Regions from separate parts of the Streptomyces sp. NPDC059989 genome, predicted to be linked through region 1. Evidence: riboswitches for the same ligand, from Rfam matches in the RefSeq annotation. Region 1 holds a riboswitch; the other holds the start of a gene.

Evidence for each region. Region 1 has a riboswitch for S-adenosylmethionine ahead of ACFWBN_RS35400 (aminotransferase class V-fold PLP-dependent enzyme). Riboswitches for the same ligand answer to the same signal wherever they lie in the genome.
Region 2: another riboswitch for S-adenosylmethionine. It lies ahead of thrC (threonine synthase); the one in region 1 lies ahead of ACFWBN_RS35400 (aminotransferase class V-fold PLP-dependent enzyme).

The regions. Positions count from the first base shown of each region.
Region 1 is NZ_JBHWUO010000067.1:11,211-14,608, forward strand. It holds gene ACFWBN_RS35390 (cytochrome bc complex cytochrome b subunit) at 1-210, shown strand, start outside; gene trpD (anthranilate phosphoribosyltransferase) at 376-1,440, shown strand; SAM riboswitch class IV at 1,548-1,664, shown strand; gene ACFWBN_RS35400 (aminotransferase class V-fold PLP-dependent enzyme) at 1,885-3,282, shown strand.
Region 2 is NZ_JBHWUO010000032.1:43,094-46,491, forward strand. It holds gene ACFWBN_RS26270 (trehalose-6-phosphate synthase) at 1-911, opposite strand, end outside; gene ACFWBN_RS26275 (glucosyl-3-phosphoglycerate synthase) at 958-1,908, opposite strand; SAM riboswitch class I at 2,109-2,265, shown strand; gene thrC (threonine synthase) at 2,259-3,398, shown strand, end outside.

The DNA of each region.
Region 1 (3,398 bases):
GGCCAGCTGCACAAGCTCACCGCGCACGAGCAGTACAAGCCGATCGAGATCGGCCCGACGGTCGACGAGAACGGTGTCGAGCGCAAGGTGAAGGCCATGGAGAAGCTCCGCGCGAAGCTCAGCAAGGGCTTCTACGGGGAGAACACCCAGATCCCGAAGCCCACGGTGGAGGAGTACAAGGAGATCCAGAGCGGCCACGGCCACCACTGATCTCCCGCACGACCGCATGAGGGATTGATTTCGGTCAGTCCTGGTGTCGCCACGGCGAGAGCCCCGTCCAGTGTCTGGACGGGGCTCTTTGCCGTCTCCTGGGCTGGATAGGCTGAAGCCCTTCCCATTCGACGTGGAAACCTTGACAAGCAGCAGGAGCGGACCATGAACGTTGTGACCCCGGCAGGCGGCGACAGCGTGGCGGCCCGTGGCTGGCCGGGCGTTCTCGACGCCCTGCTGACCGGCCATGACCTGAGTGCCGACGACACCGCCTGGGCCATGGACCGGATCATGCGCGGGGAGGCCACCGACGCCCAGATCGCCGGCTTCGTGGTCGCGCTGCGGGCCAAGGGGGAGACGGTCGCGGAGATCAACGGCCTCGTACGGGCCATGTACGAGCACGCCAACCTCATCGAGGTGCCGGGCCGGACGGTGGACATCGTCGGCACGGGCGGCGACGGGGCCAAAACGGTGAACATCTCCACGATGTCGGCGCTCGTGGTGGCCGGTACGGGCGCGAAGGTGGTCAAGCACGGCAACCGGGCCGCGTCCTCCGCGAGCGGCTCCTCGGACGTGCTGGAGAAGCTCGGCGTCAACCTCAACCTCACCCCGGAGCGGGTCGTGCAGGTCGCCGAGGAGGCCGGCATCACCTTCTGCTTCGCCGTGAAGTTCCACCCGGCGCTGCGGCACGTGGCAGCCGCGCGCAAGGAGCTGGGCATCCGCACCACCTTCAACTTCCTCGGCCCGCTGACCAACCCGGCCCGGGTACGGGCCCAGGCCACCGGTGTCGCCGACGCCCGGGTGGCCCCGATCGTGGCGGGCGTGCTCGCCGAGCGGGGTTCGTCCGCGCTGGTCTTCCGCGGCGACGACGGCCTGGACGAGCTGACCACGACGGCGACCTCGCGCGTCTGGTGGGTCCGCGACGGCAAGGTCTCGGAGCAGTCCTTCGACCCGCGCGACGTGGGCATCCCGCTGGTGGACGTGTCCGCCCTGGGCGGCGGGGACCCCTCGTTCAACGCCGACGTGGCCCGCCGCCTGCTGGCCGGCGAGACGGGCCCGGTCCGCGACGCGGTGCTGCTGAACTCGGCGGCGGCGCTGGTGGCGCTGGACCCGGGTACGGGCACCCTGGAGGAGCAGCTCGCCGCCGGCATCGCCCGTGCGGCGGAGTCGATCGACTCGGGTGCGGCGCGGGCGGCGCTGGAGCGCTGGGTGGCGGCGAGCAACGCGTAGCACGCCCGGAGTGCCTGATTCCGTGTGATCGTTTTGAGTCAAGACCCCGGTCCGCCATTCGGACCGGGGTCTTGCGCCGGGGGGATCATGTGGCAGGATGCTGACCAGGTCACGAGTGACAGCGTTTAGGCCCCGGCTTGCTGTCCGGCAACCCTCCTTCCGTGGCGGGGTGCCCCGGGTGATGACCAGGTCGTAGGCAGCAAGGCCTACGGCAAGCGCGGATCCCTCGACACCAGGGGTCCTGGTCTCTCGAGGAGCGTTTCCGTGAGCAAGCGAATGCGATAGGGCGACTCAGCCCCTTCTTCAACCCTCGGACCAGGGTCACTTCCGTGTACCCCGGATCGGTCCGAGGCCCCCCGTACCCCGGTCGTCGGCCGCCGCCGAGTCGTACCCGCGTACGGGCACACCGAAGCCATTCAGACCTGCCTGCCGGGAGAATCCGCCATGTCCGCTGCCCTGAACGCCGCCGTCGCCACCACCACTGCTGCCGCCGCCGCCACCTCCGACGCCGCCTGTGCCGAGCCGCTGCCGGTCCTCGGCCGGGACGTCACCGTCCCGCTCGTCACCGGCGGCGAGGTCACCTACGCGGCCCTCGACTACGCGGCCAGCGCCCCGGCCCTCCAGCGGGTCTGGGACGACGTGGCCGCCTACGCCCCGTACTACGGCAGCGTGCACCGCGGCGCCGGCTACCTCTCGCAGCTCTCCACCGACCTCTTCGAGCAGAGCCGGGCCACGGTCGCCGAGTTCCTCGACTGCCGCCCTTCCGACCAGGTCGTCTTCACCCGGTCCACCACCGACTCCCTCAACCTGCTCGCCGCCGTACTCCCGGCCGGCTGCCAGGTGTTCGTCTTCGAGACCGAGCACCACGCCTCGCTGCTGCCCTGGACGAACGCGCAGGTCACCTACCTCAACGCCCCCCGCACCCCGGACGAGGCCGTCGCCACCCTGGAGCGGGCGCTCGCCGACCGCGAGCCGTACGGCCCGGCCCTGGTCTGCGTCACCGGTGCCTCCAACGTCACCGGCGAGCTGTGGCCGGTCAAGGAACTCGCCGCCGCCGCGCACGCCCACGGCGCGCGGATCGTCCTGGACGCCGCCCAGCTCGCCCCGCACCACCCCGTCTCGGTCCAGGACCTGGACGTGGACTGGGTCGCCTTCTCCGGGCACAAGCTCTACGCCCCCTTCGGCTCGGGCGTGCTCGCGGGCCGCGCGGACTGGCTGCAGCAGGCCGAGCCGTACCTCGCGGGCGGCGGCGCCTCCCGCAAGGTCGCCCGCCGCGAGGACGGCGGCGTGGACGTCGAGTGGCACACCACCGCCGCCCGCCACGAGGCCGGCTCCCCGAACGTCATCGGCGTCTACTCCATCGCCTCCGCCTGCCGGGCCCTCTCCGAGGCGGGCTTCGACTCCCTGGTCGCCCGCGAGCGGCACCTCATCGCCAAGGTCCGCGAGGGCCTGGCCGAGGTTCCGGCGGTCCGCGTCCTGTCCCTCTTCGGCGACGACGCCCCGCGCGTGGGCGTCATCTCCTTCGTGGTGGACGGCTGGAACAGCTCCCACTTCGCGGCCGCCCTCTCGGCCGAGTACGGGATCGGCGTCCGCGACGGCCTCTTCTGCGCCCACCCGCTGGTCCGCACCCTGCTCGGCAGCGAGCCGCAGGCCCAGGGCGAATGCGGAGCGCCCGAGGCGGCGCCCGGCGAGCGCTCCCTCAACGCCATCCGCGTCAGCTTCGGTGCCGGCACCCCTGACGAGCACGTCGAGCGGTTCGTCCGCGCCGTGAAGGAACTCGTCGCGGACGGGGCGAAGTGGCAGTACCGCACGGAAGAGGGCCGCTGCGTGCCCGCCGTCTAGGGCTGCGGTTCGCTTTGCGCGCGGCGCCGCTCCGGGGGCTCTGCCCCCGCGCCCCCGCGCCTCAATCGCCGGCGGGGCTGGGTTTGGTTCCCCCGGGCGGGGTCTGGCCTGCCGGG
Region 2 (3,398 bases), on a different contig from region 1:
CGCAGGATGTTCTTCGACAGCTCCGTGCGGTCCACGCGGACGATCGTCTTCAGGCCGCCGACCTCCGCCCGCAGGCCCGCCAGCTTGTCGTCCACCTCCGGCCGGTGCGCCAGCGCCCGCAGCTCGTCCGCGTCCACGCCCAGCGGGTACACGGCCACGTCCGTCCTCTTGTGCCGCACCGGGCCCCACGGGGTCTTGCGGACGTACCGCTCCCCGCCCGACCCCGCCGGCATCGCCGGCTCGGCGATGCCCCGCTCGTCGTCCAGCTGAGCCGCGCCCATGAAGGTCTGCGCCCACGCCCAGGTGTGGAAGCCCACCACGTCCGCCCCGAGCATCCCCCACATCAGCTCCGACCGGATGTCGTCCGGCAGCATCCGCAGGAACTCGTACGACGCCCACGGCGTGTGCGTGAAGTGCCCGATCCGCAGGTCCGGCCGCAGCTCCCGCAGCTGCCCCGGGACCAGCGCCAGGTGGTAGTCCTGCACCAGGACGCAGGCACCCTCCGCCGCCTCCTCGGCCAGCGCCTGCGCGAAAGCCCGGTTGTACGCCACGTACGAGGCCCACCGGCGCCGGAACTCCGCGTCGAAGACCGGCTCGCGCGGGATGTCGTACAGGTGGTGGTGGGTGAACCAGAGCACCGAGTTCGCGATGCCGTTGTACGCGTCGTCGTACACCGTGGGATCGATGTCCAGCATCCGGACACCGGGCTCGGCGACGCCCCGGTGGACCGCCTCCCGGTCCGCGTCCGAGAGGGCCGCGCAGATCCACAGCGCCTCCGGCTGTTCCGCGAGGGCGGCGGAGAGTCCGGAGACGAGACCGCCCCCGCCGCGACGGGCACTGAGCGTGCCGTCGGCGGCGAGGGCGTACGAGAGCGGGCCGCGGTTCGCTGCAACGAGTACCTGAGAAGCCATGCGGCCAACCTAGCCCGGCCCGCTCCCGCTCAAACCATGCGAAAGCTCACGCCACGCGACGCAGCGCGTACTCCTTGATCCCCAGCATCGGCGGCCGCTCCTCGGTGTCCACCGGGTACGTCCGCGGCACGAACCCCTCGGGCCCCCGTTCGAACTGCGTCAGCTCCGGCCGTACGAGGTGCCCGCGCGAGAGCCGCACCTGGGCGGTCCGGTAGATCGCCGCGGCCATCCGGCCCAGCGCCTGCCCGTCCTGATGGCGGTGGACCCGTACGCCCACGTCCACCTGGGCCAGCGCGTCCAGCCCGACCGTGTGCAGCGCGTCGACCAGCAGGCCCAGCTCCACGCCGTACCCGACGGGGAACGGCAGCCGCTCCAGCAGGGAGCGGCGTACGGCGTACTCGCCGCCCAGCGGCTGGACGAAACCGGCGAGCTGCGGCCAATGGAGGTTGAGGAGGGGGCGCGCCACCAGCTCCGTCACCCGGCCGCCCTGGCCGGGGGCGTCGCCCAGCGGGCGGTCGTACATCGCCTTGACGAACTGCACCTCCGGGTCGGTCAGCAGCGGCCCCACGATCCCGGAGACGAAGGAGGACGAGAAGTCCCGCAGGTCGGCGTCGACGAAGCAGACGATCTCCCCGGTGGCCGCCAGCAGGGAGCGCCACAGCACCTCGCCCTTGCCGGGCAGCGCCGGGATGCGCGGCAGGATCTCGTCGCGGTGCACCACGCGGGCGCCGGCCTTCGCCGCCACCTCCGCCGTCCGGTCGGCCGAACCGGAGTCGATGACTATCAGCTCGTCCACCAGGGGGACCGGCAGTCCCTCCATCAGCTCGCGCCGGATGACCTCGACGATCCCGCCGACGGTCGCCTCCTCGTCGAGCGCGGGCAGCACCACGCTGACCGTGGTCCCAGCCGCCCGTTTCCGGTCCAGCAGCTGGTCGAGCGGTCGGTCGGCGGCGGCCCAGGAGCGGTCGGCCAGCCAGCGCTCCACCTCTTCCAGCACTCTCGGACTCCTTGCACCTTGGTTGGCCTGCCGCGCGGTCGGTTTGACCGAAAAGTGATCCATCTCGCGGTTCGGACGGCTGTCTCAACCGCCCGGCCCTTCGGTTACAGTCTTGAACAACGCGAAGGACCACCGCATGCCGGGGGTCCTCGCGAACAAACGCACCGGCGCGCCATAGAGCGCGTGTGCCGGTGCCATACCGCTCATCCAGAGGGGCAGAGGGACACGGCCCGTTGAAGCCCCGGCAACCCTCCAGTCGGTTCTCGCGATCGCACGTCAGCGACGTCAGCGAGGTCCCCGGCTAGGGAAGGTGCCAATTCCGTCTCATGGCGAAGTGCGCCATGGGGAAGATGAGGAGAAAGGGCCTCGCCATCATGGCTGCACAGACTGTCGCCACCTCTGTTGATCTCGGACCTGCCACCGGCCTTTCCTGTCGCGAGTGCGGTACCCGCTTCGAGCTCGGCCCCATCTTCGCGTGCGCCGAATGTTTCGGACCGCTGGAAGTCGCCTACGACCTCCCCCTCGGAGACCCCGAGGCGCTGCGCGCCGCGATCGAGGCCGGCCCCAACAACATCTGGCGCTACGCGCCGCTGCTGCCCGTCCCCGCGGACGTGGCCTCCAAGCCGAGCCTGAACCCCGGCTTCACCAAGCTCGTGGACGCGGAGAACCTGGCCAAGGAGCTCGGGGTCACCGGCAAGCTCTACGTCAAGGACGACTCCGGCAACCCGACGCACTCCTTCAAGGACCGCGTCGTGGCCATCGCCGTCGAGGCCGCCCGCGCCTTCGGCTTCACCACCCTGTCCTGCTCCTCCACCGGCAACCTGGCCGGCGCCGTCGGCGCCGCGGCCGCCCGCGCCGGTTTCCGCTCCTGCGTGTTCATCCCGCACGACCTGGAGCAGGGCAAGGTCGTCATGGCCGGTGTCTACGGTGGCGACCTCGTCGGCATCGAAGGCAACTACGACGACGTCAACCGCTTCTGCTCGGAGCTCATCGGCGACCCGCTGGGCGAGGGCTGGGGCTTCGTCAACGTCAACCTGCGCCCGTACTACGGCGAGGGCTCCAAGACCCTGGCCTACGAGATCTGCGAGCAGCTCGGCTGGCAGCTGCCCGACCAGATCGTCATCCCGATCGCGTCCGGCTCCCAGCTGACGAAGATCGACAAGGGTCTGCAGGAGCTGATCAAGCTCGGCCTCGTCGAGGACAAGCCCTACAAGATCTTCGGCGCCCAGGCCGAGGGCTGCTCCCCGGTGTCCACCGCCTTCAAGGCCGGCCACGACGTGGTCCGCCCGCAGAAGCCGAACACCATCGCCAAGTCCCTCGCCATCGGCAACCCGGCGGACGGCCCGTACGTCCTGGACATCGCGCGCCGCACCGGCGGCTACGTCGAGGACGTCACCGACGAGCAGGTCGTCGAGGCCATCAAGATCCTCGCGCAGGCCGAGGGCATCTTCGCCGAGACCGCGGGCGGCGTGACCGTCGGCGTCACGAAG